Regions from separate parts of the Desulfuromusa ferrireducens genome, predicted to be linked through region 1. Evidence: riboswitches for the same ligand, from Rfam matches in the RefSeq annotation. Region 1 holds a riboswitch; the other holds the start of a gene.
The links. Region 1 has a riboswitch for cobalamin ahead of ACZ5PT_RS11885 (sirohydrochlorin cobaltochelatase). Riboswitches for the same ligand answer to the same signal wherever they lie in the genome.
Positions count from the first base shown of each region.

Region 1 (15,931 bases):
GGCGCGTATCATGCAAAAAGTTACTCACCCCCGGAGTATCAACGATATGCAGACTGTGGTCTTTCCAGGTACAGTGGTTGAGGCTGGAACTCAGAGTCGCCTGCCGTTTAATCTCTTCTTCTTCAAAATCCATCAACGAGGAGCCATCGTCGACCTTGCCCAGTTTATCGGTCATGCCGGTATTAAACAGGATCGCCTCAACCAGTGACGTTTTACCGGCGCTGTTGTGCGCCACAATCCCCAGATTTCTCAATTTTGTCGTGTCGTACTTTCCCATGAATCGCTCCTTTTCCGGATAAGAATGGAACCATCAGCGGAGTCCCGTATAATTACAGGCAGCCCTCCAGACGAACAACGTTATGCAACGTCGCAAAGAAAAGTGTTACTGGGTGTTGCTAACAAAAACCGGATTATTGCCGGTTCCTTTGGTATAAAATCCGCAAGCCTTCCAGGGTCAGAAGCGGCTCCACCAAGTCAATGTAATCGGTCGCCGCGGCAATCGGTGCCGCCAGTCCACCGGTAGCAATAACTTTGGGTTCCGGTTCGATCTCCAGCTTCATCCGCCCGACAATCCCCTCAACCAAGCCGACATAACCGAAGAAAATCCCTGCCTGCATACTGTTGACCGTGTTCTTGGCGATAATCTGCGGTGGCCGGGAAAACTCCACCCGCGGCAATTTACTGGCCCGATCGAACAGGGCTTCGGCAGAGATTCCGACACCCGGAGCAATCGCCCCGCCCTGATAGGCGCCATCAGCAGAGATGACATCAAAGGTCGTGGCCGTGCCAAAATCGACCACAATCAGGCTGCAGTGACATTGCTCATAGGCAGCCACCGCGTTGACAATCCGGTCGGCACCAACCTCGCGCGGATTCTCATAGTTGATCGGCATCCCGGTCTTGATTCCCGGACCGACGACGTAGGGGGTTAATTCAAAATACTGCCGACAGAGCATTTCCAGCGTATTTAACATGGGCGGAACAACACAGGAGACGATCACATCGTCCAGATCGGAAAAACTCAGCCCAGACAACCGGAACAGGTCGTTGATCAGCATGGCATATTCGTCAACGGTACGATATTTATCGGTCCCGACCCGCCAATCTTGCTTCAATTCCTGCCCCTGGTAGATCCCGAGGACAGTGTTACTATTTCCAACATCAATCACCAGCAACATATCAGTCTTCAATCCTTCTTTTAGATATCGATATTACAAGGGCCTGACATCGCCGGCCAGAATCCGTTCCACCCGGCCATCATCCAGTTGCAGACGTAAGGCTCCGTCACTATCCAAACCAACCACAGTTCCCTGCCAATGTTCAACTTGAACACGTGCATTCATCAAGTCACAAAGCGCTTCCCAGCGACGCCGAATCGGCACAAACCCCTCGGCCAGAAATTCACCGTAATAGCCATCGAGTCGTTGCAGAAAAGCACGCACAAAAGCAACCCGGTCGATCTTTTCATCGCGTTCCAGAAAAACCGAAGTCGCCGGGTAATTCAGCTGCTCCGGGAATTGCTCAGTCGTCATATTCAGATTGATACCGATACCGAGAATAACAAAATGGATCTGCTCGGTTTCGGCATTCATCTCATTTAAAAGTCCGGCGATTTTTTTTCCGCCAACCAGGATATCGTTGGGCCACTTAACCCGGGCAGATAATGCATAAAGTTCTTGAAGTGTTTCAGCGACCGCGACAGCGGAAAGAAAGGTCATTTGCGGAGCCTGCTGAACCGGAATTTGTGGGCGCAGCAGGATGGAACAGTAGAGATTAACAGCTGATGGGGATTCCCAGCGCCGGCCAAGTCGTCCGCGGCCAGCGCTTTGTCGGTCAGCGATAATGACCGTTCCGTCGGCAGCACCTTCTTCCGCCAGTTGGCGCGCCCGAGCGTTGGTGGAATCGATTTCGGCGAGACAGTGGAGTGAAGAACCGAGCCATTTGCAGCCCAGCCCCTTTTCAATCTCACTGGCGAGCATCAGATCCGGCCCGCCGAGCAGACGGTAACCGCGTGACCGCTGCGCTTCGATCTCAAAGCCCTGTTCACGCAACGACTCAACCTGCTTCCACACTGCGGCCCGAGAGATGGCCAGTGTTTGGCTGATCTCCTGTCCCGAGATAAAAGTTTCGGGTTGACGGCGAAACAAGCTGAGGATCTTATCGCGTGAGGTCAAAAGCGCTCCAGTTTAATAGGCTTAGAAAGACCGGTGGCTACGGTGGCTAAGCAAAAATTTCGGCCTGCTAGGCAGCGGGATTGAGCAAGGACGAAGACATACAAAAGTATGTCGAGATCTTGATCATGACCTGCAACACCGCAGGATGGTATTTTTGCGACGCCATCAATCGAACAACATGGAGATATCAGCCGCCTTAACCGAGTGGGTCAAGGCACCGACCGAGATAATATTAACACCAGTCTCGGCAATATCACGGACCGTTTCCAAATTGACCCCGCCAGAGGCTTCAACCAGCGCGCGGCCAGAGATCAATTCGACGCCCTGACGCATTTCGTCAAGCGTCATATTGTCGAGCATAATGATATCGGCACCGGCCGCCAGAGCATCCTGCACCTCTTCCATGTTGCGGGTTTCGATCTCAATCTTCAAGGTGTGTGGCAATTTCAGCTTCGCTCGCTCAATCGCTGCGGTGATGCCACCGGCAGCGGCGACATGATTTTCCTTGATCAACACGCCGTCGAACAGACCGATGCGATGATTGCGTCCGCCACCCATGCGGACCGCGTATTTATCGAGGGCGCGCAAACCAGGCACGGTTTTACGAGTATCAACAATAAAAGTCCCCGTTCCGGCGACCTGATCGACGTAACATGCGGTTAAAGTCGCAATGCCGCTCATCCGCTGCAGCAGGTTCAGGGCGACCCGTTCTCCCTGCAACAAAACCGAGGCCTTCCCTCTGATCCAGGCAAGAACTTCGCCCCGCTTGACCTTGCGTCCATCCTCGAGCAACTTTTCAAAATTAGCGGCAGGATCAAGAGTGCGAAAAACCGTGGCCGCGATATCGATCCCGGCCAGGGTAAAATCCTCTTTGGCAACCAACTGGGCACGCGCCACCGTATCGGCAGCAACAGTGACTTCAGTGGTTACATCACCAAGGCCGATATCCTCTTCTAAAGCGGTACGGATAATCCGCTCAATTTCAAACTGCATCAACACTCTCCAAACAGACACAACGTACTTGAAAAAACAGTCAGATTCACTCTCTAAACGAGCTTCAAGCTATAGCATAATGAGATCGCATCCCGCAACCGAAAATGGCTGTTCTTGCAGCGGAAATCCTCTTTACATTTCCGTGACTTGTGATAAAAATGGGTCTTTGATTAACCGGTCGCGCTTAGCTTTTATACAAGGAGAGATAAAATGAAAAGGATATTATTACCAGCACTACTTTTCCTGACCCTGTGGCTAAGTGCCTGTGTCAGTCAGAATACCTACCAACAAAAGGTCAATGAAGCTGATTTACTCAGTCGTGACGTCAGCCAGATGAGCGCCGACACGAAGCAACTCCGCCAGGGCAAAAAAGACCTCCAGGACGAGCTCTCAAAGTTGAATGCGCGCTTGGTTGACGTGTTGCAACAAAACTCCAAACTACAACGAAACCTGTTGGCGGCCGGTGCGGAACAGGAGCGCAAAGAAGGTGACCTCAGCCGCCATCAACAACGGATTGCGGCGATGCAAGACCAACTGGCCGACATGCAACAAATCAACGAGCAAATGCTGGCGACCATCGAAGAACTGCAGCAGCAGGTGGAGAAGGAAAAAATTGCCCGGGAGGCCCGTTTAGCCAAAGTTAAAAACACCTACGATCAACTGGTCGGAGCTCTCGAAGAGGAGATTAAACGGGGCGAACTGACCATCTCCAATCTGGAAGGACAATTGTCGGTCAATCTGCAGAATAAGATTCTCTTCGACTCCGGTAAAACTGAAATCAAAAAAGAGGGCCAAAAGGTCCTGCAAAGCCTCGGTGACGTGCTTAACAGCTTCCCCGAAAAAGCATTGCAAATCGAAGGCCATACTGACAACGTCGGCATCAGCAGCCGCTTGAGCGAGCGCTTCCCGACCAACTGGGAACTCTCGACTGCGCGGGCCACCAGCGTTGTCCACTTTCTGCAGGACAAGGTCGGCCTGCCGGGCGATCGTCTGGTCGCTTCCGGCTACAGTGAGTATCGCCCCATCGCCAGCAATGCCGATGCTGAGGGCAAAGCGCTGAATCGCCGTATCCAGATTTTACTCGTGCCCTACAAAGATTCGACCCTGACCAAATAAAGCACAACGCTTGACTTAAAACCAGCAGCTGCCGTATAACGGCCACTTAAACATTATTGACTTTGTCCAGCCAAGGGAAGAGGGGTGCAATTCCCCCGCGGACCCGCCGCTGTGAGCGAGGACGAAGGGCCACAATGCCACTGTGCTTGATATCGCGCACGGGAAGGCGGCCCCGAGGACGATTCGCAAGCCAGAAGACCTGCTGGACAAAAGGCCTTACCCTCCCCGGGACTATGGGAGATTGGCACAACGCAACGCTTCTAAAACGGATGAAGCCCGCGAACCTTTATGGTTTGCGGGCTTTTTATTTTCATCGGTTCCAGGTGCAGGAAAGTGGAGTGAAATTCTCCCGCGGACCCGCCGCTGTAACGGGGGACTGAACTTTTCAAAGTAGAGCCCACTGCCAGAATCTCCAATAGACACATCTGGTGGGAAGGGTGAAAAGTTCGGCATGATCCCGAAGTCAGAAAGCCTGCCTGGAAACCGCAACTGGCTGTGGATGGCAAACAGAGTCGGAGGGACGGGTGTACCCGGCCTCCGGAAGCTTGCCGGAGGCTTTTTTTCGATCTACGAGGAGGATCACCATGCGATACCCTGTTCTGAAAAACCTGCTAATATCTGTGCTCATCTGCCTGTTCTGCTGCGGAGGAAGTTTCGCCATGCAAGACAAAAACGCCAGCGCTGAAAAAACCGCCATCGTCGTCGCTTCTTTCGGCACCAGCTATCCTTCAGCGGTCGATTCGCTGCTGGCGATCGTCCGTGATATTAAGGCGACCTATCCGGAGACTCCGGTGCAGATGGCCTTCACCTCCAATATTATCCGCAAAAAATGGCACGCTCGGGCAACCGATGCCAATTACCGCAGCGCCCACCCGCAAGTCCCCGAATATTTCTATCGGATCAAAAACGTGCTCGGCACCCTCGCCGACTTTCAGGATCAGGGCTACAAAACCATCGTCGTGCAGCCCACCCTGCTGACCCACGGTGAGGAATTCCTCGATGTCGCGGCTTATATCGATGGATTGCAGTCAATTAAAACCCATAAAACGCGCTGGCAACCCTTCAACAAGATCTCTCTCGGTCGACCACTAATGGGGACTTGGGGCACTGAGCACCCCTACCACGAAGACTTACAAGCCCTGGTCGAAAGCCTGAGCGACGACGTGGATTTGGCCGCACAGCAACAGGCGGTTTTGATCTACATGGGACATGGCAACGACCACCTGTCCACCGGCCTGTATTACGAATTCGAGCAGTTGATGAATTTGCGTTATCCCCAGGTCAAAACCCTGGTCGGTCTGGTCGAAGGACAGCCGAGTTTCGCAACGGTCATGAACAAGCTGACAACGGTTGGCAAGCAGAAAGTTCTGCTCAAGCCGCTGATGGTGGTTGCCGGTGATCACGCCAGCAACGATATGGCCGGCGAGGAGAGCGACTCCTGGAAATCCCAACTGACAGCAGCCGGCCTTGAAGTAAGTGCCAGCATGCACGGGCTGGGCGACAATCCGAAGGTTCGGCAACGATTCATCAATCACTTGCAGGATGCTGCCACGGAGGCCGGGATTGAGCTGCGCTGAAGCCCTCAGTTGCAACGGCCGCCCCTGTGAGATTGAAGTCGCCGGTTTGACCCGCCGCTTTGGCAAGACGCTTGCCGTTGACAACATCGATTTCCGTGTCGGCCGCGGCGAGTTGTTCGCCTTTTTGGGGCCGAACGGTGCCGGCAAAACCACCACCATCAACATGCTCACCGGGCTGCTCAAAGCCGATGCTGGTGAAATCCGCTATCACGGCGAACTGTTTGACCGGCAGCGCCTCTCAGTCAAGCGCCTGATCGGCGTGGTGCCACAGCACAACAACCTCGACCGCGAACTGACCGCCGCCGAGAACCTGCTGATTCACGGCCGGCTGTTCGGCATGTCCAGAAAAAAACTGCAACAACGCATCGACAGCTGCCTCGAATTTGCCGATCTGAAAAGCAAACGCGATACCCCGGCTGGCAAGCTCTCCGGCGGCATGAAACGCAAACTGGTCATTGCCCGCGCCCTGCTGCATCAACCGGAAATCCTCTTCCTGGATGAACCGACCGTCGGTCTCGACCCGCATAGTCGGCGCAAGATGTGGGCCTTTTTGCACCGCATCAACCAGGAGCAGAATTGCACCGTCTTTCTCACCACCCACTATATTGAAGAAGCAGAGGCACTGGCCGACCGGGTACTGATTATCGATCAGGCAAAAATTATCGCCGGAGGCACCCCGGACCAATTAAAAAAATCGGCCGGCAATTTTGTCCTCGACATCTATCAAGAGGACGACATCCACAACGAATTCTTTAACGACCGACCGGCGGCACTGCAACGCTTGGAACAGCTCGACACCTCGGTACGCATCCGCGAGACCACGCTGGAAGATGTCTTTCTCCGGTTAACCGGCAAAAGGATCGAATCATGATGGCGTCACAAAAAAAAACCATCTGCTTTGTTTCTGCAATTGATCTCGCTGCTTCAGCGTACTGGTGTACGCTTCATTGCTCGCCAGTTGCGCGCCTTGCAGCTGGCGTTTTTTGCTTAGCCATGCCTGACTGCTCTTTCTTACGAAAGAGGCAACCATGATGCTGCACGGCGCGCGCGCCATCTACCTGCGTGAAACACTGATCCTGCGCCGCAAGCTGCTCAAAACCCTGCTCGCTTCGGCGGTCTCCCCGGCACTGTTTCTGCTCGCCTTCGGCTACGGCGTCGGTCGCGGCGCTCAAGTCGGCGGCGTCGATTACCTGGCCTTTTTGCTCCCCGGCCTGCTGACCATGAGCAGCATGAATCAGGCCTACAGCATCGCCACCGAGATCAACATCTCGCGCTTCTATTTCAAGGTTTTTGAAGAGTACCTGCTGGCACCACTACAGCGCTGGCAGATCATCGTCGGCGAAACCTGCTACGGCATCACCAAGGGGCTGATCCCGGTCGCCATCATCGCAATTTACAGCATGTTCTGCGGTGTCAGCCTACGCCTCGGCCCCCTGTTTTTGCTCGCCCTGTTGCTGCATCTGGCGATCTTTGCCCTGCTCGGTTTTGTTGCGGCGATGATCGTTAAAAGTCACAGCGACCAGGCGACCATCAATGCCTTCCTGATCACCCCGATGATGTTTCTCTCCGGGACATTTTTCCCGGTCGAACAGATGCCGCTGGCGATCCGCGCCGTCGCCAGCATCTTCCCGTTGACCTACTCGACGCAGCTGATCCGTGCCACCTTGACACCGGGGGCGGAGATTGATTATGCGTTGTTCGGGGTATTGGCGGGAATCCTGCTGGTACTATTTCTGATCGCCAAACGGATCGTTGCCAAGGTCGAAATTTGAAAAAACTGCTCATCATCATCTTTCTGCTGACCCTGGCCGCCGCCTGCCTGGTCGGCTCAACGGCCATCAACCCGCTTGCTGCCAGCCCGGTTGAGCGCGACATCCTGCTTTCACTGCGGCTACCGCGGGTCCTGTTTTCCGCAGTCATCGGCGCAATGCTCGGCCTTTCAGGCAGCGTCTACCAACTGACGCTGAAAAACCCGCTGGCCGACAGTTTCACCACCGGCGCCGCCAGCTCTTCGGCTCTCGGCGCGGTATTAGCGATCGCCTTCGGCCTGCCGGTGGCACTGGTACCAATCGCCGCGCTGGCCACCGGCTTGATCGGCCTGATGACCGTTTACCGGCTGTCAAAAACAGATGGTGTCATCAACCCGGTCACCATGATTCTAGCCGGCGTGGTGATGAATATTGTCGCCTCCTCGGTGATCAGTTTCGCCAAGTATTTTTTCGAAGACTCGCTGTCATCGATCGTTTTCTGGTTGATGGGTGGCTTCTTCGTGGTCGACTGGGGCAAGCTGCTGCTCTGCACGGCGGTCTTCGTGGTCGCCTACCTGCTGTTCAACGGCCGCGCCCTGCAATTGAATATGCTCGCCCTCGATGAACACTCGGCGCAAAGCCTTGGCGTCAATGTCGACCGCTTGCGCACCCTCTCCTTTGTCGTCGCCACCGCGCTGGTCGCCGTAGCGGTCAGCCATACCGGCATTATCGGTTTCGTCGGTTTGATCGTGCCGCATGTCGCCCGCAGCCTGTTCGGCAGCGATATGCAGCAAAACATGTTCTTCTCCTCGCTGCTCGGCGCGCTGCTGCTGGTGCTGGCGGATGCCGCCTCACGCACCATCATCCCCGGCGGCGCCGAACTGCCGGTCGGCATCATCACCGCCCTGCTCGGTGGCATCTTCTTTCTCTACCTGCTGAAAACCCGCCGTGAGAGGTTCTGGCATGGCTGAGTTGCGGGTCAAAAAGCTGAGTTTTAGCCGCGCTGAGTTCCATCTGCAACTGGATGAACTGCAGATTCAAGCCGGCGAAAAGGTCGCCATCCTCGGTGAAAACGGCAGCGGCAAGAGCACCCTTCTGCAACTGCTCTGTGGAACACTGTCAGGTCAAGGCGCGATCAGTTATGACGGCCGACGACTGAAGCAGATTCCGGTTGCCGAACGGGCGCACATATTCTCCCTATTGCCGCAGTTTTCTGAAGTCATTTTCCCCTTCAGCGTCGAAGAGGTGGTGCTGTTCGGCCGCTTCCCGCACAGTCGCGGTAACAGCTTCAGCGCGCAGGATAAACAGCTCAGCGAGCAGCAACTGGAAATGCTTGACCTGTTAAACCTGCGGCAGCGACAGTTCAATCAGCTTTCCGGCGGCGAAAAACGCCGGGTGATGCTGGCCCGGGTACTCAACCAGCAGGCCCCGATCATCTACCTGGACGAACCGAACGCCGGTCTCGATATCCGCCATACGCTGGAGATTTTCGAACGCCTCGCCAGTCGCGCCGAGACGGTTATCTCCCCGGTCCATGATGTTAATCTCGCCGAGCAATTTTTCCAGCGTTTCCTGCTGCTGAAAAAGGGCAAGCTGCTGGCCGATGTCAGCCGTGAGCAACTGACGGCCGAACTTCTTACGGAGACCTACGATGTCCAGGTTACTCGCGGCACTGCTGCTTTTACTTTTCAGCACCAATAGTTACGCGCTCCAGCGGATTATTGTGCTCGCTCCGGCGGCGGCCGACATCATCGAAAAACTCGATGCCAGCGGACTGGTGGTCGGCAAAACCCGTAACGTTGTGGAGTTCCCGCAGGCAAAAAAAGTCGGCTCGCACATCCGCCCGAACCTGGAAATCATCACCTCGCTGCGCCCCGACCTACTGGTGGTCTCTTCCAACAAGTTCTTCTCCCAAGCGATGGCCAGCGCTGTTGCGGCAAAGATCTTCTACTACAGTCCAAACACGTTGGAAGAGATTCTCCAGCAAACGCGCCAACTGGCCAGCCTGATCGACCGCAAAGAACAGGGCCTGAAACTGATTGAAGCGCAGCGCCAGAAGCTTAAAGCGCTGCAAACCATTGCACCGGTGCCACGCGTTATCTACGAAATCACCGAAGTCCCGCTGACCATCGCCGGGACAAAAAACATCCTCGCCGATATTATCGAAACCGCCGGCGGTAAGTTGGTCAGCGGCGGATCGCGCAAGATGCTGCGCTTTAATCCCGAGGCGGTGCTGGCCCTGCAACCGGAGATCTACCTTTGGCAGGTCGGGCCGATGAACCAGCAGCCGACGCCGCCGACAGAACGGGGGCAGTACCTACTCCTAAAAGCAGATTACCTGCAAGTCGACCAATTGCAGTATTCACGAGCCAACACACAAAGCTTTGATAATGTGCTGGAATTGAATCGCTATTTTATAGAGCGACAATAAGGTAGGGGCGCCCCATGGGTCGCCTGGATTTTCGTTTACCCACACGCGGGCGACCTGTAGGTCGCCCCTACAAAATAGAATCAACGAAGGATATATAATGCAAGCCCAACCCGGACACTTCTACGCCGTCGGCATCGGCCCCGGCTCGCCCGACCTGTTGACGGTACGAGCAGTCAAGATCATCGAGTCGGCCGATATTATCCTCACCCCGCAAGCCAAAGGGAGCAACCGTTCACTGGCGCTCAGTGCCATCGAACCCTACCTTTCAGAGCAACAGGTGATGACGGTTAACTACCCAATGCAGCGCAACGGCAATACCACGCGCGAACGCTGGAATAGCGTTGCCGGCGATGTATTGGCAAAACTGCAGCAGGGTAAATCAGTCGCAATGATCACCATCGGTGACCCGCTGATCTTCGCCACAACCAGCTACCTGCTCTATGGCCTTTCCGACGACGTTGAAAAAGAGAGAATCCACCTGGTTCCCGGCATCAGCGCTTTTCAGATTGGCGCCAGCCGCTTTCACGACCCGCTGACCCTGCAGGAAGACCGACTGACCCTGATGTCAGCAACCGATATAGCTGCAGTCGAAAACGCTCTCGATCACTGCGAAACGTTGGTGCTCTACAAAGCAGCCGGGGTGATTGAACAACTGTTGGAATTGCTAAAAAAACGCGACCTGCTGGCGACAAGCAAACTGGTCAGTTGCGCCGAACAGGGTGATGGTGAATTGCTGGTTGACAGCTTGGAAGATTGGATCCCGGGGGATTTAAACTACATGACGACCATGATCATTCGGATTGGCAAGCGGGACTGGCGGGAGTAATCGCCGAAGCTTGTCTGCGAAATACCATCAGCTTGCTTCGGAGTGTGGCGACTCATAGACGACCCGATCGCGCCCGGTCTGCTTGGCCCGGTAGAGAGCCTGATCGACCCGCTGAATCAGGCTATCGATACTGTCGTCGGTCCGTAACTGGGCAACCCCCAGACTGACGGTCAACTGCCCCACGCTGGGAAAATGTTCCTGCTTGATCTCCAGCCGGATCCGCTTGGCCAGTGGCGCAGCCTCGTCAAACTGGGTCGCCGGCAGAACAATCAGAAATTCCTCGCCGCCCCAACGGATCAGCATATCCCCCTGCCGAATCAAGCTACGGACAACATCACATAGATATTTCAGCACCTGATCACCGGCACTGTGACCGTACTGATCATTGACCCGCTTGAAATGATCGATATCCAGCATAATGACCGAAAAGGGCAGCTTGTCATGCAGGGCGCGCTGCTGTTCGATGACGGCAACCTCGTCGAACTTGCGGCGGTTATAGGTTTCGGTCAGGGTATCGGTCACGGCCATTGTTTCGACCTGCCGCAGCAAGGTGTTCATATTAGCTGCCAGATCGCTGACCTCGTTCAAGGCGCTGTTCAACTCGTCGGTCCGCTCGGCAACTTTTTGTTCCAGTAAAGTTCCCGCTTGGCGTACTTCCTGTTCTGCTTTCAGCCGACAGCGATTTTCATCGCCCAGCTGGACCAACAGGCCGATAAAACGCTGGAAAAACTTCACCCAAAAATCGATCCGCTCCCTCGCTACGATCGGCACCTTTTCCAAGGCCTGCAAATAGGTCGGTTGATCGTAACCATAAGCCTGCGCCTGGCGACGGAAATAATCACCATCGGGTGAGACATACAAATACGGGCTAAGAAAGAACACCCCCAGCAATGAACCACGCAGACGGATCGGAACAGCAACCATCTCCAAACCAAGCGGACAGGTTAGATGGAGGGCATCACCATCGACACGTTGAAATACGGATTCCAGATTCTGCTGACAGAGCAGTTGACTTTGCGGATAAAAACGATGAAACCCTGAACAAATCGGTTGCTCGCCCAAAGCAATCAGACTCTGTTTATTTTTATCAACAATGCGCAGCGGGACACCAACCGACTCGAAGAAAAATTGCGCCAACTCCAGCAGCTTCGCGATATCAACAATCTCCTGGAGGTTCACGGACATAAATAACCTTAAGACAAGCAAACACGAAAACAAGCCATTGATCAACAAACCTCTATCAAAGGATCAAACTTACATTAAAATATCATAAAATTCCTATTTAACAATTATTTAGCTAAATGATATCTGTCAGTTTAGAAACAGAACCTTTTGCACTGCGCCTCGCGCAGAAAAATCCCTTTAACAGGGTTTCCCTAATTGACAAATAGATTTCCACACAAGTTGCTGAGAAAAAAACTTGACTCATTTTAAACGCTGTTTAAAATGTCGCGCTATGAAATGCCAAAAAACCACTGTTGACATGAATGCCCGTGACCGAATTCTGACTGTTGCCGAGGAGATTTTTCTCCAAGACGGCTTTGATGGAGTCAGTGTCCGCGAACTGACCGAAGCCGCGGGAGTCAATGTTGCTCTGGTCAATTACTATTTCGGCGGCAAACGGAATCTCTACCTGGAGGTTTTGCGCCAAAAGTTTACCAGTACGGCAGCAGCAAAATGTGCAAAACTACAACAAATAATTCTGACGCAGGAGCATCCAAGTCTGCGTCAGATAATTACCGCCTACGTTTTGCTCTACCTTGACAGTGATGAAACGATGCAAGCAACACAGCAGTTTCTGCGTCTGATCTCTCACCGCCTGGCGGAAGATGATGACGCAATGGAGCTGCTCCTTAAGGAATTGATTGTGCCGATTCATCTGATCGTTAAAAAATCGATGGGTGACATCTGCCCACAGCTGACGCAAGAGAAAATTTCTCTCTGTATCGGCAGTATCAGCGGCCAGATTTTTCACTTCCTCCGTTTCCCAAGCGCCTTCCAGATGCTGGTCGGGCTGCCGGAAAAAAGTAATCTGCGCGAACAAGTGATCGCCCATATCATCGAGTTTTCCCTGACGGGGATCAACGAGGAGACCACATGCAATTCAATCCCATAAAAGAGCTGCTTTTCGTCCTGCTGCTGGGCCTGTGCTGTCCGGCACTGACTCATGCCGAAGAAGCGAAGAAACCACAGGGTCCGCCGCCGATGCTGGTGGAAGTCGCCGCAGTCACCACCGGCACCGCAGAACCACTGGTCGAACTGGTCGGCAGCGTGCGTTATGCACGCGTTTCACGGGTGGCTGCCGAAGTCTCGGGAATTGTCGAAAAGGTCCACTTCAGTGAAGGTGCGCGCGTCACAGCGGGACAGCCGTTGGTCACCCTGCGCAGCGACTTGTTGCAGACCACTTTGGCGGGAACCCGCGCCAGCTATGAGCAGGTGTTGATCGAACTGGAGCGCGCCCGCAAGGATCTGCAACGGATCAAGTCGCTGTTCGAGGAACAATCGGTCGCCGAAACCCTTTATGACGAAAACCACTATGGCGTTCTGGCTCTGGAAAAAAGTGCCGCAGCCCTTAAAGCCTCACTCGATCATCAGCAACTAGAACTGCAGAAAACCAGTATCCCTGCGCCTTTTAGTGGTCTGGTACAGAGCAAACTGACCGAAGCGGGCGAATGGGTCGCCAGCGGCGGTCAGGTCGCTCTCGTTGCCGACGATCGATCCATTGAGGTCCATGTTGATGTCCCGCAGCAGTTGCTCGGCTACCTGCAGAGCGACCACCAAATAACCGTCCGCTGTAATGGAAAAACCTATGCCGCCAGTTTCATCCATTTCATCCCGCAAGGGGATGTCTCAACCCGCACCTTCACCGTCAAACTAAAGCTCAATGATGCTCGAGGACTGATCGAAGGGATGGAAGCTCACGCCAGGCTGCCAAACGGTCCCAAGTTGGAGGGCATGCTGGTGCCGCGTGATGCGGTGATCAAACAGTTCGGCAAGAATGTTGTTTTCCTCGCCGCCGAGGGGACCGCTAAAATGTTGCCGGTACAAATCCGCGGCTATCAGGGAATGCAGGTTGCCGTCGAGGCCGAGGGCCTCAGCGCCGGAGCACAAGTGGTGGTCAAAGGGAATGAGCGGATTCGCGACGGACAGGCGATCAGGTTCAATAACCAGTAACGAGTGACCAACGACCAACGACCAATGACGAGTTCTGAAAACCGGACTTTGCTCCTGAGTGTAACTAGTTACCCGTCACGCGTCACTGCCTTCTACAGGGTTTACAACTATGGATATCATCCGTTTCTCCATCCTCAAACCGGTCACTATCCTGGCCGGTATCATCATGGTGCTGATGTTCGGCGGCATCAGTCTGACCCGCCTGCCCTACCAGCTCAGCCCGACGGTCATCGAACCGGAGATCCAGGTCACCACCACCTGGCGTGGCGCCACGCCCTATGAAATCGAACGGGAGATTGTCGAGGAGCAGGAGAATACCCTCAAAGGGCTGCCCGACCTGATCGAAATGGAGAGCGAGGCGCGCAACGGCCGCGGTAGCGTCACTCTGCGCTTTAAGGTCGGCACCAGTGTCGAAGAGGCGCTGCTGCGGGTCTCCAACAAGATCAACGAGGTTCCCACCTACCCGAGCGGGGTCGACAACCCGGTGGTCAATGCCTCCGGAGCCACCGCTTCGCCGGTCATCTGGATGATCCTGAAAACCAGCGCCGGCAATGAACGACCGGTGCAAAGCTATCGCACCTTCTTCGAAAATGACATCCGCCAGCATATCGAACGGGTCAAGGGGGTTTCCGACCTGTTCATCGGCAGCGGCACCGAAGAAGAGATGCACATCACCATCAGTGCCGAAAAACTGGCGGTTTACGGACTGACCGTCAACGACGTCATCGCCGCCATTCAGGGCGAAAACATCAATGTCTCCGCCGGCACCCTTGGCGTCGGCCGGCGCGATTTCCGCATCCGCACCACCGGAGAATTTAAATCGCCGGAGGATATCGCCGCGGTGGTGCTGCGCTCCACCGGCCAGCAGCGGGTACTGCTCGGCGATCTGGCCGAAATCAAGCCCGGCTTTGCGAAAAAGAACTCGGTGGTGCTGCACAATGCCCTGCCTGGCATCGCCATCGGCGTCCGTCCGGAGGCCGGCACCAACATTCTGGAAATGACCAATCTGGTCGAAGAAAAATACCAGTGGCTCAACGAAAACAAACTGGCCCCGGAAAAGCTCCACCTGGAATGGGTTTACGATCAGCGCTTCTACATCAACGGCGCCATTGATCAGATCAAACAGAACATCATGTTCGGCGGCCTGCTGGCCATCGGTGTGCTGCTGATTTTCTTGCGTAGCCTGCGCGCCACCATTGTCGTCGCCACGGCGATTCCGATCAGCGTCGTCGGCACCTTTATTTTCCTCGACCTGCTCGGCCGCAATCTCAACGTTGTCTCCCTGGCGGGGATCGCCTTCGCCGTCGGTATGCTGGTCGATAACGCCATTGTCGTTATCGAGAATATCGACCGTCACCGGCAGATGGGAAAAAACGCCTTCGATGCCTCACTGGACGGCACCAAAGAAGTCTGGGGCGCGGTGCTCGCCTCGACCATCACCACCGTCGCGGTGTTTTTGCCGGTGGTCTTTATCCAGGAAGAGGCCGGTCAACTGTTCCGCGACATCGCCATCGCCGTGGTCGCCGCCGTCACCTTGAGTCTGTTCGTCTCAGTCTCGGTGATCCCGATGTTTTCCTACCGGCTGTTCCGCGTCAAAAAAGCCAAAACCCAGAAACACCTGCCACTGCTCGACACGCTCGGCCATAAACTCTCCAGCGGACTGATGTCGTTGGTTGAACTGGCGATCCGCAACTGGCTGACCCGCCTAACCACCCTGGCACTGCTGATCGGGCTGGCCGGTGCGTCTGTCTGGTTGCTGACGCCGAAAATGGAATACCTGCCGCAAGGCAACCGCAACTTTGTGCTCAACATCCTGGTGCCACCACCGGGTCTGTCGACTGAAGAACGGGTCGATATCGGCAACCGCTTTTTCGACATGGCCGCACCGCACA
Region 1 is NZ_AP042415.1:2,623,121-2,639,051, reverse strand. It holds gene fusA (elongation factor G) at 1-277, opposite strand, end outside; gene ACZ5PT_RS11905 (type III pantothenate kinase) at 411-1,178, opposite strand; gene ACZ5PT_RS11900 (biotin--[acetyl-CoA-carboxylase] ligase) at 1,212-2,174, opposite strand; gene nadC (carboxylating nicotinate-nucleotide diphosphorylase) at 2,340-3,167, opposite strand; gene ACZ5PT_RS11890 (OmpA/MotB family protein) at 3,378-4,283, shown strand; cobalamin riboswitch at 4,334-4,504, shown strand; cobalamin riboswitch at 4,588-4,777, shown strand; gene ACZ5PT_RS11885 (sirohydrochlorin cobaltochelatase) at 4,868-5,860, shown strand; gene ACZ5PT_RS11880 (ABC transporter ATP-binding protein) at 5,847-6,731, shown strand; gene ACZ5PT_RS11875 (ABC transporter permease) at 6,889-7,632, shown strand; gene ACZ5PT_RS11870 (FecCD family ABC transporter permease) at 7,629-8,579, shown strand; gene ACZ5PT_RS11865 (ABC transporter ATP-binding protein) at 8,572-9,309, shown strand; gene ACZ5PT_RS11860 (ABC transporter substrate-binding protein) at 9,260-10,039, shown strand; gene cobI (precorrin-2 C(20)-methyltransferase) at 10,137-10,865, shown strand; gene ACZ5PT_RS11850 (diguanylate cyclase) at 10,893-12,050, opposite strand; gene ACZ5PT_RS11845 (TetR/AcrR family transcriptional regulator) at 12,322-12,981, shown strand; gene ACZ5PT_RS11840 (efflux RND transporter periplasmic adaptor subunit) at 12,963-14,039, shown strand; gene ACZ5PT_RS11835 (efflux RND transporter permease subunit) at 14,149-15,931, shown strand, end outside.

Region 2 (15,931 bases), 1.0 Mb from region 1:
CGATCAGGGTCATGCTCAGAGCGGCGCCGGTTCCTTCGCCAAGCCGCAGGCCGAGATCGAGCATCGGCTGTTGACCGATCCGGACCAGCATGTGGTGATGGCCGATCTCCACCGATTGATGGGCGGCGAAAATATAATCGCGCACCTGTGGATGCAGTTCGGAGGCGAGCAAGGCTCCAGCAGTAGAAATAAAACCGTCGACCACCACCGGTATTCCTTCGGCCGCGCAGCCGAGGACCAACCCGGCAATCCCGCCGATTTCAAAACCACCGACCTTGGCCAAGACGTCGACCGGGTCAGTGGCCTGCGGTTGATTGACTTCCAGCCCTTTTTTGATCGCAGCAACTTTCCGCGCCAGACCGTCATCATCGATCCCGGTGCCACGGTGGGTGACCTGATCGATCGGCAAGCCGCAGATGCAAGCGGCAATCGCCGCCGACGGGGTCGTATTGCCGATCCCCATGTCGCCGGTGCCGACCAGATCGATATCGTCCGCTTTTGCCTGCTGCGCCATTTCAACGCCGGTCGCCAAAGCCTGCAGTGCCTGCTCGCGGCTCATCGCCGGGCCGGCAGTGAAGTTGGCGGTGCCCTTGGCAATCTTGCGTTTGACCAATCCACTAAGATCTTCGAAATCGGTCGCCACGCCCATATCAACCACCAGCACTTCGGCACCTGCATGTCGGGCCAGGGCATTGATTGAAGCGCCGCCGTCGACAAAATTGAAAACCATCTGCGGCGTCACTGCCTGCGGGAAGGCACTGACCCCTTCGGCAACCACGCCGTGATCGCCGGCGAAGGTATAAATTCTTTTTCCGCGCACTTCTTCCCGACCGGTGATAGCGACATAGCGACGCGCAAATTCCTCCAGTCGCCCGAGGGAGCCGATCGGTTTGGCCTGCCGGTCGATGCGCGCCTGAAGCTCGCTCAATTTCTGCTCAGAAACCGGTTGGATGCGATCAAGAACGGCTTGCAGATTGAATTTGGCCATCTTTTTCTCCAGACTATTTATGCTGAAACAACCCGTAGGGGCGACCTATAGGTCGCCCGACAATCGGTCATCCGCAACCACGGGCGAGCCATGGCTCGCCCCTACAGTAATTAAACTACTTCAATTTTACCGGCAAACCGGACACCACCAGCCAGGCTTCATCGGCAGCAGCGGCGAGTCGTTGATTAACGATTCCGGCCAGGTCGCGAAACTTGCGCGCCATACGGTTTTCCGGGACAATGCCGCTGCCGAGTTCGTTGGAAACCAGGTAGAGGGGTTCATCCAGTTGCCAGGCCATTTCGATCAGACGATCCACTTCTGCCAGCACCGGTCCCTGCTGCTCTTCAAAATGAAAGAACAGATTGGTGATCCACAGGGTTACGCAATCGAGCAATAACGCCCCTTTGCCGCTCGCGGCATCGGGCAATTTATCAGCCAACCAAAGCGGTTCCTCCAGCAGTTGCCAGCGCTCGCCACGCACCTGTTGATGCAGCTCGATCCGAACCGCCATCTCGTCATCTTCAACCTGAGCCGGGGCAATGTAGAGCAACTTCCCGGTATGATTTTCCACCAGTTGCTGGGCATAGCTGCTTTTTCCGGAGCGCGTGCCACCGGTAACATAAATCATCCCTGCCATCGCTGCCTCCGTTAGTATTCGATCCCCGGACGGGCCGAAAGGCCCTCGCTAAAAGGATGTCGGTAAGCCTCAATCTGGGAAACCAGATCGGCCAGAGCTAATACCTCTTGTGGTGCATTGCGACCAGTCAACACCAGTTCGGTTCCCGCCGGTCGCTGGCGCAGCAGTTCCAAACCCATTTCCAACGACAGATAGCCTTTGTGCAACACGCCGTTAAACTCGTCGAGCACCACCAGATCGTAGTCACCGGAGAGAACTTTGGGGCGCACGGCAACAAAGGTTTCGCTGACATTGCGACTCAATTCATCCGGCCTTCGCCGGGCGTCAATGCCACCGAGTCCGGCACTGACGATCTCTAGTCCCGGCAATTGTTGCAGAATCAGTAACTCACTGCTGGGCGGATCGACCGGTTTGAGAAAGCGCACCAGCAACACCTTAAAGCCTTGACCGAGGGCGCGGATAATCAGACCGGTGGCGGCGGTGGTCTTGCCCTTGCCCGGCCCGGTATAAACCTGAATAATCGCCTGCTCCATCGAATGCTCCAAAATAAAAAAACCCCGGAACCATACGGGTCCGGGGTCTGAATAACACGACTCCGGCGCCTCTCCCGCGAAAGGGCTACGGTCAATATCCGGGCAGGTCTCCTGGCTTGTGGATCGACTTACTGGCCAGCCCTTCCCGGCTCAAAAGAACCAGTGGATTGCTGACGGTCATCACCACTTACAGTTGCGGGGCAGCGAGGGATTTGCACCCTCTTCCCTATTCTCCCATCGGCACTAATAACGCCTGACAGGCACCTAGATAGTTTACTAAAAAATTGTCCTGCGTTTGTAACAGAGGTCGAAAAAAAAAGCAATCTTACGCCAATTTAGGCTTCCAAGGCCTCTTCAATGCGCTCCCAGATATCATCTTTTCCATCACGGGTTTGCGCAGAAAAAAGACTGAACGCATCACGCGGCAGACCGGTTTCAGCAACGATCTGCTTGATATGTTTTTCCCGCTGACTACGATTGATTTTATCAATCTTGGTAATCACCGGGATGGTCGGCACCCCGAACTCTTCCAACCAATCGAGCATCTGGATATCCTCTTCACGGGGAATGCGACGGATATCAAGAATAAAAATCACCGCCTTAAGCGAATCACGCGAAGCCAGATAGGTTCGAATCATCGGTCCCCAAGCCTTTTTCACCGCCAGCGGAACCTTGGCAAAACCATAACCGGGCAGGTCGACCAAAGTGAAGCTGCCGTTGATATTGAAAAAGTTAAGCAACTGGGTACGTCCCGGAGTTGAGGAGGTCCGCACCAAGCTATTCCGATTGACCAACACATTGATCAACGAACTCTTACCGACATTACTGCGCCCGGCAAAGGCAATCTCGGCGAACTCGGGGGGCGGATAATTTCCTGGTTTGGTGGCACTTTTAATAAATTCTGTGGATGAAATTTTCATCGATAATTTCCGTCTATAAAGAGAAACATGCCCGTGAAGAATAATCGACCTGCGCACTCTTGGCAACGAACGATTAATTCCTGCCGGATTAAATTTACAAATTGCAGATCTGCGCTAAGGTTTAGACTGTCTTTTTTCCTTTTCCACAGAAAAACTTTGCGCTTTAGGAATATGTGAGTATAATGGTCATCTATTAACTGTTGTATTTATCTGAACTTGAAAATGGAGGTCCCACCAATGATGAGCGATAAGCTTGTAACTGCCTTTAACGAGCAGATCCAGTTTGAAATCCATTCCGCCCTGATCTACAAAGCGATGCAGGCCTATTTTGAAGCCGAAGACCTGCCCGGCATGGCCAACTGGATGGACGTCCAGTACCAGGAGGAGCTGTCGCACGCGGAAAAAATGTTCACCTTTGTTTGTGAGGCCGGTGGCCGGGCAAAGATGCTGGCGATGGACGAGCCGTGCAATGAATACAGCTCGCCCCTCAATGTTTTTGAAACAGCACTCGCGCACGAGCAGATCGTAACCTCAAGAATCAGCGATCTGCTGGAACTGGCACAACAGGAGAAAAGCCACGCCGCGCAGATTTGTCTGCAGTGGTTTGTCACCGAACAGGTTGAGGAAGAAGCCAATGCCGGGCTGATCATCAAAAAACTGAAGATGGTCGCAGGTGATGGCCGTGGCCTGTTGATGATCGACCAGGAGTTGGCGCAACGGACTTTCGTCCCGATTGCCGCCGCATAACAGCTGCACTTATTATTCCCTAAACTGGAGGAGAGACCCAAATGCTGAGTGATATCGATGTCAAAAATGCTTTAGTCCGTTCGGTACAAACCGAAAAAAACGCCATGAACTTTTATCAGATCGCTGCCAAGCAAATGAAAAATGCTGACGCGATCAAAACGTTTGAGCTGCTGGCCCGTGAAGAGCGTGAGCACGCCAAACACTTCTTCGACAAATATGACGGCGACGACCTGGCCTCTTTCGAAGAATTCATCGCCACCGATCCCGACCGGGATAGCGAGTGGTTGTCGGATCTCGACAAAGCCCTGCTGTCTAACTTCTCCGATCGTAAGGCAATGGAACTGGCGATGGAAAAAGAGCAGCGCCTGGAAGAGAGTTTGCGGGAAATGGCCGCCAAAATTGCAGATGCCGAGGTTCGCGCCATCTTCGAAGAGAACGCCAAGTCGACCCATAACCACTATGTGCTGATCGAATCTGAGTATGCTCGCCTGATGGGCATGGTTCACGAGACCGATATTGATACTTTCGTTCGCGAATAGGATCTAGGTAAAAATTAAAAAGACAAAGAAAGGCTCCGCGATATTGCGGGGCCTTTCTTTGTCTCTACCAGCGCTGAACATTTTCTATCGTCAGGGGTCAATACTTCGCCAGGGGACTGATGCCGAACACCTCGGGGAAAACCACTAGAATGACCAGCACCACAACTTGGAGCGCAATAAAGGGGATCACCCCGGTATAAATGTCCGTGGTCTTTACTTCCGGCGGCGCGACCCCTTTCAGATAAAACAGGCTAAAGCCGAAAGGGGGGGTTAAAAACGAGGTCTGCAGATTCATCGCCACCAGAATGGCGTACCAAACCGGATTAATCCCCAGATTGGCGGCAATCGGTGCCAGAATCGGCACGATAATGTAGGAGATTTCAACAAAATCGATAAAGAATCCGAGGACCATGATGATCAGCATCGACAGAATCAGGAAGCCCCATTTTTCTCCGGGCAGCCCCAGCATAAATTCTTCCACCAGATAATCGCCACCGGTATAGGTGAAAACCATGGAGAAAGCAGTTGCCCCGATCAGGATAGCAAAAACCATGGCACTGATTTTGACGGTTTCCACAGAACTGTTCCACAGCATTTTAAAAGAAAACTGCCGATAGAGCAGAGCGAGGACAATGGCACCGACACCACCAACCGACGAAGACTCGGTCGGCGTAGCGACCCCGGCAAGAATTGAACCGAGCACCAAAATGATCAACACCAGTGGTGGAATAATGGCTTTAAGTGCATGAAAGACCTGCTGCCCCTTAGTTCCTGTCATTTCTTCCAGACGCACCGGTGGCGCCAAATCTTTATTGACTATAGTAATAATGACGATGTAGATAACGTAGAAAGCGACCAGAGATAAACCCGGCCAGAGGGCCGCTTTGAAGAGATCACCGACCGGTTCCTGAAAGACATCGCCGAGGATGATCAAAACAATCGATGGCGGGATGATCTGCCCGAGAGTTCCCGCCGCGCAAATGGCTCCAGTGGCGAGTTTTTTATCATAATTATACTTGAGCATGACCGGCAGGGAGATCACCCCCATGGCAACGACGCTGGCACCGACAACTCCGGTCGAAGCAGCCAGTAACGCCCCAACCAACACCGTCGAGATAGCAATCCCGCCGCGGATCTCGCCAAACAAAAATCCCATCGATTCAAGCAGGCGTTCTGCAAGATTCGACTTCTGCAGGACAATTCCCATAAAAATAAACAGGGGGATGGCCATCAGAATAGTATTGTTCATGATCGACCAGATCCGGTGCGGCATCATGGCAAACATCTGCGGCCCGGCTTCGGCCAGCACGCCGAAGAATACGGCCACTCCGCCGAAAGTAAAGGCAACGGGAAAACCGACGAGCAACAAAATGAGGGCAACGCCGAACATTATGAGACCGATCATGCCAACCTTATCCTATCTAAATGAGTTGCTTCCATTGCTATCCATTTGGGCATCGCTAAGTCAAAAACCGCGGCGATTACAGCACATTGTCTTCAATATGATGCTCTGGAGGATCTTCTAGACCCCTAAAGATATTGATGTTATGCAGAATGAAACCGAACGAGGAAATAATCAGAAAAATAAATGAAGCTGGGATCATCGCTTTAATCAACCAACGCATCCCCAGGCCACCCGGATCCCCGCTGATTTCTTGCGACATATAGGCTTCCTGCACATACCAGAAAGATCCCTTGATGATCAGCACACTCAGCGGCAGTAAAAACAGCAGAACCCCGCCGATATTGACGATCGCCTTCCAGCGGGGAGAAAAACCATCATAGAGGATGTCAACCCTGACATGACCGTCCTCCTTGAGAGCGAACGCCATACCAAACAGAAAAACGACCGAGAACAAGTGCCATTCCATTTCCTGCATGGCGATAGAGCCGGAATTGAAGAAATAGCGCATGATGGAATCATAGAAAACATTGCCCAACATGACGAGATTAAGCAAACCGGCAATCCAGCCCATTAGATCCGAGAACCGATCAAAGACGTTTTCCAGCTTTAACAGCATTGCTTTTCCTCTTTGACGAAGAAAGTGGGCTCCCGCACTGTGCCGGGAGCCCCTTTTACATGCTACTCAAGATTATCTTTGAGATAGGCAAAATCTGAAATTGCGGTCCACTTGCGAGCCTTTTTCATATAGGCTTTCTGCGAGTCCCAAATCTCCTTAAATTCCGGGTTTTTCCCAGCAGTGGCATTGAGGAGTTCGGTATTCGCTTTTTTCATCGCACTGATGATGGTTGGCGAGAAGGTGCGGATTTTGACATTAGGATATTCCTTCTCGATCGATGCCCAGTTGACAGCACTTTCGTGGTACGAACGAGCATACATGTCATAGGCCGCATACTGCATGGCGGTCGTCAGGATTGCCTGAAGATGCTTTGGCAAACCATCGAATTTGGCCTGATTAACCATAAATTGCAGTTCGGTGGCCGGTTCATGCCAGCCGGTGTAGTAATAAGGGGCAATCTTCTGGAAGCCCATATTCAGATCAAGCGAGGGGCCAACCCATTCGAGAGCATCAATGGTGCCGCGATCAAGCGCGGTGTAAAGTTCACCGGGAGCGATGTTGGTCACAACAACCCCAAGCTTGGAAAGGACTTCGCCGGCAAAGCCGGGAATACGCATTTTTAAGCCCTTGAAATCGGCCAGAGTTTTAATTTCTTTCTGGAACCAGCCACCCATCTGATTGCTGGTATTTCCGCCGGGGAAGGAATAGACCCCATGCTTGTCATAAACCTTCTGCATCAACTCCATGCCACCCCCATAATAAAACCAAGCGTACTGCTCAGGGACGATCATGCCGAAAGGCATGGTGGTAAAGAAAAGCGTGTTAATATCCTTCCCCTTCCAGTAATAGGAAGCGGAATGACCCATTTCATACTGGCCAGCCTTAACCATATCAAGGATACCGAAAGCCGCCTTATGCTTATTAGACGAGTCGATCCGGATTTCCATTTCACCGTTCGACATGGCTTTGACCATATCGGCCATTTTGATAACTGCATCACCAAAAATCGGGAACCCTGTCCCCCAAGTCTGGGCTAATTTCCAAACAATTTTTTCTTTTTCAACTTTGGGTGCTTCCGCTTGAGTCGCTTGTTGCTGTTCACCACAGGCGGTCAGCCCAAACAGCAAGACAACAACGAGAAACATCTGAATCAACTTGATTGCCGCACGCATACTTCCTCCTCTAGAGTTAAAGAGTGGACAGCCAACCATTTACCAATGGTCAGAGCTGGGGGGACCGTCCCCCAAAACGATGGTGTAGAATCAAATGATCCCGTACTAAACAGGCAAAGTCAACTTAGCGCAGGAAAAGAGATAGGACCTCAGGGACATTCAGCAGAAGCAACCAAGAAAGGAGCAAATATCAGTCTAGCGGGGGGAGAAGTTCAATCACAAAGGTTGCGCCACCGGCTGGAGTTTCCTCGACCCACACGGAGCCGTTAAAAACCCGGGCGATTTTTGCTACGGTCGCCAGACCGACACCAGAACCAGGCAGTCCGGCTCCGGTGCGGCCCCGACGAAACGGTTGAAAAATCTCATTCTGCTCGTCCACAGCAACACCTGGCCCATGATCGATAACCCGGTAACGAACCCGATCGGGCAATCCTTCTCCACTAATCTCTATCCGTGGGTCCTGTATTGCGGCATATTTGAGAGCATTATCGAGCAGAATGCGGAACAGATCAGCCAGCAGCGATTCGGGGATACGAATATTGGGCAAAGAACCAATACTCACCTTTGCCTGTCGTTCGACAACCTTGTTCGACAACTCGAGCAAGACATCATCGGCAACCGTGTTAACATGGATTTTGTTCGTTGGATTTTTTAACTGCCCGACGCGCGCCAGAGTCAAAAGATCCTCCAGCAGGGTTTTCATTTTTGTTGCCGTAAACATGATCTCCCCCAGCGACTCTCGGCCGATGTCATCCAACTGATCGGCATAGCGGTCTTGCAATAACTCAGTAAATCCAATCAAAGGAGTTAGTGGGGAACGCAAATCATGGGAAACGGTGGAAACAAAAGCATCCAGTTCGCGATTGGCCAATTCAAGGCGCAATTCAGCGGCCTTGCGTTCAGTGATATCACGAAAAACCCCTAGTTTTTGCGTCGGCTTCTCTGCCACGGGGTAGGGAGAATGGATAATTTCATAGGTCCGACCGGTCGCAGCCAAATCGCGCTCGCCGCAAATCACCTTGCCCGCCAGGACCTCCGCTATGGGGCAGTCTTCACAAACACGCACTTGCTGATGAATTGCCTGATAGCAAGTCTCGCCAGTGATATCGCCGAAGATATCGCGCAGGGCCCGGTTGGTGAAGGTGATTTCAAACCTGTCATCGCAAATATAAACCGGATCGGTCATGCCATCGAGCACCGACCTTAGCGCAGCCTTTTCAATCTCCAGTTCGCGAGTCCGATCCTCGACTTCACCACGCAGACTGTTTTCCAGTTTCTTCAGTCGACTGATATCGACAAAGGCCTCTATCCCACCAATGACCTGTCCGTTCTCATCCCTTAGCAAATCGACATTTTTCGTCAATTCAACCCGCTGACCATTTTTGTGTTGAACGGAACAACTGATTCCGATCACCGGCTTCCTAATCTCGTCACAAAATAAGCCGCATTTTTGCTGACACGGGACCCCCTCAAGAAAAGAACAATGCTGGCCAACGGCCTCGGCTGCCGGATAACCGGTTATCCTCTCCGCTTCGGCATTCCAATAGACAACCTGCAAGTCGACATCGACCAGAAATAACCCAGTGGGAATGGTTTGCAACAGGGTCTCGAGCGGGTATTCGGCAAGTAGGCGGTGGAGATTTGCCTTCATTCTGACCCCTCACGGAAAAACAGAATAACTGCTAAACGGCTGCAATGACTATATCACTCGGCTGGCTCCTGGCCAAAGAGTTTCAACGGCACCACAAATAGATCAAACCAACTAGGCCCGACCGATAACCGCCACCTCAACCGTTGCGGCTCCGGCATCCAGCAACGTCCTGCAACAACCCTCGACGGTCGCTCCGGTCGTCATGACATCATCCACCAGCAAAACCCTTTCCCCATGCAATTCCCCCTGTACCCTAAAGGCCTGGTGCAGGTTATGCTCCCGTTCGCGCGCCGAGAGTTCTTGCTGCGCAGCGGTTTCCACGGTTTTCACCAATAGCTCGACAGCTACCGGCAGTTCTCTCTTACGCGCTAGTTCACGGGCCAACAAGAGAGCCTGATTGAAATTACGTTGCTGCAGGCGGCAAAAATGTAACGGCACCGGCACAATAAGATCAACTTTCAGCTCCGGGGTGAGGGCCCTTTCAAGCATCATTGCGAGAGGACGATCCAAACCGATGCGCCGATTGAATTTAAACTGATGGATGGCATCCCGCAGAGAACGGTCGTAAAGACCGACGGCATGGACTTTTTTAAATGAGGGCTGTTTTACGAGGCAGCGACCGCAGAGATGCCCGCTATTATCTGACGCCGGAAAAGGGAGAGCGCAACAGGGACAATGGGCCTCAGGAAGGGACCGAAAACCGGACAGACAGGCGGGACAAAAGATCTCCCCCCAGTCGACGGGAAAGGTGACTCTGCACAGGGGGCAGGCTGGCGGTAACAGTTGCGCCAACAACCAGTCAATACTCCGGCGCAGCCTTACCATCCACTCCCCCTCTGTTGATATTCTAAGCCAACAATGAACGGCCAGTCATTGCAGCCGGGACTGCAACGTCGAGTAAATCGAGAATTGTCGGGGCCAGATCGGCAAGAATCCCATCACGCAACGCAACCTGCTGGCGCGATGCATCAACAAAAATCAGCGGCACAGGATTGGTGGTATGTGCCGTATGGGCCCCCCCCTTACCATCACTCATCTGCTCGCAGTTACCATGATCGGCGGTGATCAACAGGCGGCCATTGACTTTGTGCATTGCGGCAACCACCCGCGCCAAACAACTGTCGACCGTTTCCACCGCCTCAATGGCAGCGCTGAGGACTCCGGTGTGACCAACCATATCCGGGTTGGCGTAGTTGAGGATAATCAGCTGATATTGTTCAGATTCAATCCGCCGGACCACCTCGTCGGTGACCGCAACGGCACTCATCGCCGGTTTTTGATCGTAGGTGGCGACATCCTGCGGCGAAGGGATCAAGACGCGATCCTCCCCCGGCCAGGCCTGCTCGACACCACCATTGAAAAAGAAGGTGACGTGGGCATACTTTTCTGTTTCGGCAATGCGTAATTGTTTGAGCCCTGCCTTGGAGACAACCTCGGCAAGAATATCGGGATAGCTTTGAGAGGGAAAGGCGACCGGTAAGTCGAACTTTTCGTCATACTCTGTCAGGCAGACGTAATCGACCAGTTGGGGCGTTTTGTTGCGAGCGAAACCGGAAAAATCGGCTTGCGTCAGGGCACGGGTGATCTCTCGGGCACGGTCGGCGCGAAAATTGAAAAACAAAACGCCGTCACCATCAGCAATATTTCCCGCGGGACCAACCACCCGAGGCTCGACAAATTCGTCGGTTTGGCCGGCGGCATAGGCAGCACCAATCGCTTCGGCCGAAGTGGCCGCTTGCTCACCAAACCCCTCGGTCAAAGCCCGGTAGGCTTTTTCAACCCGGTTCCAACGATTATCACGATCCATCGCCCAGTAGCGGCCGGTAACCGTCGACACCCGGCCCAAGCCGATTTTGCTCAATTCACTTTCGAGTTGTTCCAGATAGGCGGCGCCGCTACTCGGTGGGGTATCACGTCCATCCATAAAGGCGTGGATACAGATATCCTTGACCCCGAGTTGTTTGGCCATCCTCACCAAGGCATACAGGTGACTGTTGTGCGAGTGGACACCACCATCGGAAAGAAGACCGAGCAGGTGCAACTTACCGTCGCTGCTAACGAGTCGTTCGCAGAGTTGCTGCAGAGAGGTATTTTCCAGCAGGCTACCATCTTCAATAGCCAGACTGATGCGGGTCAGATCCTGATAAACGACCCGACCGGCACCGATATTCTGATGCCCGACCTCAGAATTGCCCATCTGCCCGTCCGGCAGACCGACATCGCGCCCAGAGGCTCCGATACGACCGGTCGGCCACTCACTACGCAGCGCATCCATCGTCGGAGTCGCCGCCATGCAAGCAGCATTCTGGTCACAGCTATCACTAATCCCCCAACCGTCGAGGATAACCAGTGCGACCGGTCCTGTCGACACAGTTAAACCCCTCGCTGTCCGTGAGGGATCGCTTTGGGTGCGTCAACCGGCTTGGCATCCTGAATCTGCTTACGCTCTGGCAGGACCAAGGTGTCCCAGGCTTTGCAGTTAGTACAACGACTGAGCCACTCGTCATGCCTGGCGTTGCATTTTTCACAGACAAAACCAAGACTCAGATGACTATCAATACCGAGCGCGCGCTGATATTCAACCACGGCCTGATCGACCTTGTTGCGCCGACGGTGTGCTTCCGCCAACAACAGATGCAACTGAGGAAAATCGATACCGGTCGTCTCCAGATCGATCAGATGCTGCAGGGCTTCATCGACCATCTCTAAACGCAGGCAGAGGCGACCAAGGTAGAGTTTAAGCAACAGGTCACTGCTATCTTCCTGCATCTGGCTGCTGTAGAAAGAGAGGAGCGCCGCTGGATCTTCCGCACCGATATAGAGATCTTCGAGACGGGAAAGAAAAATGCTCTTCTGCAGCGCTTTGTAACCATCCTGAAAGACGCGGGCAGCATCAGTATCGCGCTTTAGATGCCGATAAGCGTCCCCCAGAGTAACTCGGGCAGGGGTGAAGCCGGCATTGTGCTTAATCAGGTCACGACAGGCGTCAACGGCCTGCTCCGCTTCGCCTTTGTCGAGAGCACTGCGAGCGACTTCGTAGCGCAACTGCAAAAATATTTTCTTTTCCGCATCGACTCGAGGACCAGATGAGGTCGCCTTGACAATTTTTTTCTGCAGCGTCAAAGCCTCTTGCCAACTCCCCAGTTCAACCTGAAGATCACGCAAAGCGCGCATTGCCTTACGATTTTCCGCGTCATTGGCAAGGAGCTCTTTGTAAACCCCCATGGCCTCTTCACGCCGACCAGCCTCGCGAAAGATGCCCGCCAGTTTAAACAGAATTTCCAACCCCTTCGGGTCGATCTTCCGCGCATTTTGCAGCAGGTCGATCGCTTCTTGAGTATTGCCTTCTTGCTCGGCAACACTGGCGAGCGCCAAATGACCGTCGACCCGTTTAGGATCACGATCAAGTGCTTTTTTTAGCAGCGTACGGGCTTTTTTCAGGTCACCGGACAACAATCGACCAACGCCGCTACGGTAGATTGATCCAACCTCTTCGACCTTCTTTAGCCGTCGGCCACCTCGCCAGTTTTTCATCGACTGGCTCAAGGCGCTGAAAATGTGGACGCCATTACCGAGCATCAGACCGATCAGCAAAATACAGATCAACATGATCGCTGTCGGCAAGGTGAAGCTCTGTTCACTGGTCAAAAAAACCGTGACTTCGCCCGGATTGATCCCCCAGAAATATAGAAACCCAAGGGCAAAAACGATAAAAATAAGCATGAACAGGGCAACAACAATCATGGACATCTCCAGCTGCGCCTTCAGGACGCTCAGAGGTTGTTATTCACCAAACTTTTCGACTTCAGACTTGCAATCGACACAATAGCGGGAGAATGGCCGGACTTCCATTCGACGGTTCGGTATCTCCTCTTCACAGCGAGCGCAGAGACCATAAACCCCTTGGTCCATCCGTACCAGAGCGGCATCAATATCACGAACCCGGCCACGCTGAGTCTCACTCAAATTCATCAATACTTCTTGATTATAGCTGTTCGATGACATATCGCCAATATCGGGGACACCATCTTTTCCCAGAGACTGAGAGGCGGCATAGGCTTTTTCCGCCTCTTCCAGCACTTCCTCACGCATTTTCAACAGGTTATCCCTGATTTCTTGTAATTGTTCTTCGTCCATCTTGCAATCGGCCTCCTGCTCCTAGGTCGTAAAACTAACGATTATGGTAAGGCTCATTACGCAGAATAGTACTACTGCGATAGAGTTGTTCCAACAAAAACAAGCGTGCCATCTGGTGAGTAAATGTCATCTTTGACAGAGAGAGCAAAGAATCAGCCCGCTGGCGAACTTCCGCGGCGAGACCATAGGGCCCACCGATCACCAAACACCAGTCACGACCGCCATGCAGCATTTCGTCACCCAAACGTTTGGACAAATCCTCGGAAGTAAAGCTGCGGCCGCGCTCATCGAGAGCAATCAGGTAAGAGCGTTCTGGAACTTTCTCCAGAATTCGTTCCCCCTCGCGCTTGAGAAGGCCAGGGATATCCCCTTTACGCCCACCCTTCTCCTCTTTCAATTCAACTATTTCCAGCTGAAAATAATGCTGTAACCGGCCAGCGTAATCCTCGACCGCCTGCCGCTGCCAAGCCTCAGACAGCTTGCCGACACAGACCAGCCTCAATTTCACCCGGCGTCAGTCCTTTCCAAAGGGACCTCTGGAGCCTCGCTCCACAAACCCTCCAGGTCGTAAAACTCACGCACCGGTTCCTGAAATACATGCACCATAAACTCACCATAATCGAGCAACACCCAGCGGCCCTGATCCATCCCTTCGATGGCCAGCGGTAACTGCTTATAATGGGCTTTGAATTCAAGTTTAATATTTTCTGCTATTGCTTGTACCTGCCGATCGGAGCGCCCCGACACCAGAAGCAGATAATCGGTCAGCGAAGAGAGCTCTCGCACCTCCAGCAATTTCAGATTAAAGCCCTTTTTATCTAGCGCATATTCAACCGCCTGCAGGGCTAAGTTTTGTTCTTGCAAAATTGGTCCTTTTTTCGTTGTTCCCGCGACATTATGAAACGGGCTGTCAGCTATTTTGATAAAGCTTATGTTGCTTGATATATTCAGCGACCCCGACCGGAATCAACGCTGCCACATCACCTTCTGCCTGTAGCAGCAGACGAACTTCCGTGGATGAGACATCGCGACAGGTATGGGTGACTGAGATGACTGAAAACCCACCAGCATGTGACAGATTTTCAGAATCGGCATCATAGCAGAAGAGATCTGCGATAGCAACCGGCAGAAGTTGCTGCAAGGTGCCGGAAAATCCGGGCCGAGCCGTCACCACCAGATGGGCTAATTCGAAGAGACGAAGATACTCTTTCCAAGATCCGATTTCGGCAAATGAATCGAGTCCCATAATAAAATAAAACTGATCTTCCGGATACTCGCGACGCAACTGCTCCAGGGTCTCAACCGAATAGCTGGTCCCGCCACGTCGTCCCTCCAGATCGCAAGCGACAAAGCGCGGATCGCCAGCTAGTGCCAACTCAACCATCTCCAGGCGATGGTCAAAGGACACCTCAGCGGCTAACTTCTTATGCGGCGGCTGACAGGTCGGCATAAACCAGATCTGATCAAGTCCGCAGCAATCCAGAACCTCTTCAGCAATGTGCAGATGGCCGAAATGGATTGGATTGAAAGTGCCGCCAAGAATGCCGATTTTCATCGCGCCCGACCCGCTAATCCCTGACCTGACCGCTACCCAGGACAACAAATTTTCTGGTTGTTAGATCCTCCAGCCCCATCGGTCCGAAAGAATGCAGCTTGGACGTCGAGATACCGATTTCGGCCCCCAGTCCCAGTTGACTACCATCAGAAAAACGGGACGAAGCATTGACCATCACCACGCTGGAATTGATTTCGCGCACAAACTGCTGCGACAGCGAATAATCGTTGGTCACGATCACCTCGGTGTGCAGCGACCCATAGGCCTCAATATGCTCCTTGGCCTGTTGGTAGTTTTCGACAATTCGCACCGCCAGAATCAACTCCAGATACTCAGCGTGCCAGTCGTCCTCGGTGGCCGGAACAAGATCAGCAACAATCTGCCGGGACTTCTCGCAACCACGTAGTTCGACTCCAGACTGGCGCATGGCGGAAACAATCTGCGGCAGGAAAACTGCGGCAACATCCTGATGAATCAACAACGTTTCCATCGCGTTGCAAACGCCGGGGCGCTGAACCTTGGCGTTGATGCAGATTTCTTCGGCCATCTGCAGATCGGCAGCCGCATCAACGTAGGTGTGACAGACCCCCTTGTAATGCTTGATCACCGGAATGCGGGAATTTTCCGCAACAAAGCGGATCAGGCTTTCACCTCCACGCGGAATAATCAGGTCGATCTGCTCTTCAAGCTTAAGCAACTCGGTGACCGCGTCGCGGTCACTGGTGGTCACCACCTGCAGTGCTGCCTGCGGCAAACCCATCACGACCATCGCCTGCTGCAAAATAGAGCCAATCGCCCGATTCGAATGAATCGCTTCGGAACCGCCACGCAGAACCACGGCGTTGCCGCTTTTCAGGCAGAGCCCGGCTGCATCGGCGGTCACATTGGGTCGCGACTCATAGATAATCCCGATGACACCGAGAGGTATCCGCTGGCGACCGACTTGAATACCGTTGGGCCGTAGCCACATGCCGGTCACTTCGCCGACCGGGTCGGGCAACGCGGCCACTTCGCGCAAACCATCGGCCATC
Region 2 is NZ_AP042415.1:1,608,628-1,624,558, reverse strand. It holds gene cobT (nicotinate-nucleotide--dimethylbenzimidazole phosphoribosyltransferase) at 1-988, opposite strand, end outside; gene cobU (bifunctional adenosylcobinamide kinase/adenosylcobinamide-phosphate guanylyltransferase) at 1,104-1,625, opposite strand; gene ACZ5PT_RS07355 (cob(I)yrinic acid a,c-diamide adenosyltransferase) at 1,637-2,158, opposite strand; cobalamin riboswitch at 2,243-2,441, opposite strand; gene yihA (ribosome biogenesis GTP-binding protein YihA/YsxC) at 2,494-3,078, opposite strand; gene ACZ5PT_RS07345 (ferritin) at 3,316-3,825, shown strand; gene ACZ5PT_RS07340 (ferritin-like domain-containing protein) at 3,867-4,364, shown strand; gene ACZ5PT_RS07335 (TRAP transporter large permease) at 4,462-5,769, opposite strand; gene ACZ5PT_RS07330 (TRAP transporter small permease subunit) at 5,846-6,385, opposite strand; gene ACZ5PT_RS07325 (TRAP transporter substrate-binding protein) at 6,448-7,557, opposite strand; gene ACZ5PT_RS07320 (sensor histidine kinase) at 7,748-9,208, opposite strand; gene ACZ5PT_RS07315 (ComF family protein) at 9,320-10,033, opposite strand; gene gpmI (2,3-bisphosphoglycerate-independent phosphoglycerate mutase) at 10,056-11,579, opposite strand; gene ACZ5PT_RS07305 (tetratricopeptide repeat protein) at 11,582-12,952, opposite strand; gene ACZ5PT_RS07300 (TraR/DksA family transcriptional regulator) at 12,992-13,345, opposite strand; gene rlmH (23S rRNA (pseudouridine(1915)-N(3))-methyltransferase RlmH) at 13,380-13,853, opposite strand; gene rsfS (ribosome silencing factor) at 13,850-14,209, opposite strand; gene nadD (nicotinate-nucleotide adenylyltransferase) at 14,256-14,900, opposite strand; gene ACZ5PT_RS07280 (glutamate-5-semialdehyde dehydrogenase) at 14,914-15,931, opposite strand, start outside.
Region 2: linked by a shared signal. The riboswitch ahead of ACZ5PT_RS07355 (cob(I)yrinic acid a,c-diamide adenosyltransferase) and the one ahead of ACZ5PT_RS11885 (sirohydrochlorin cobaltochelatase) in region 1 are both predicted to bind cobalamin.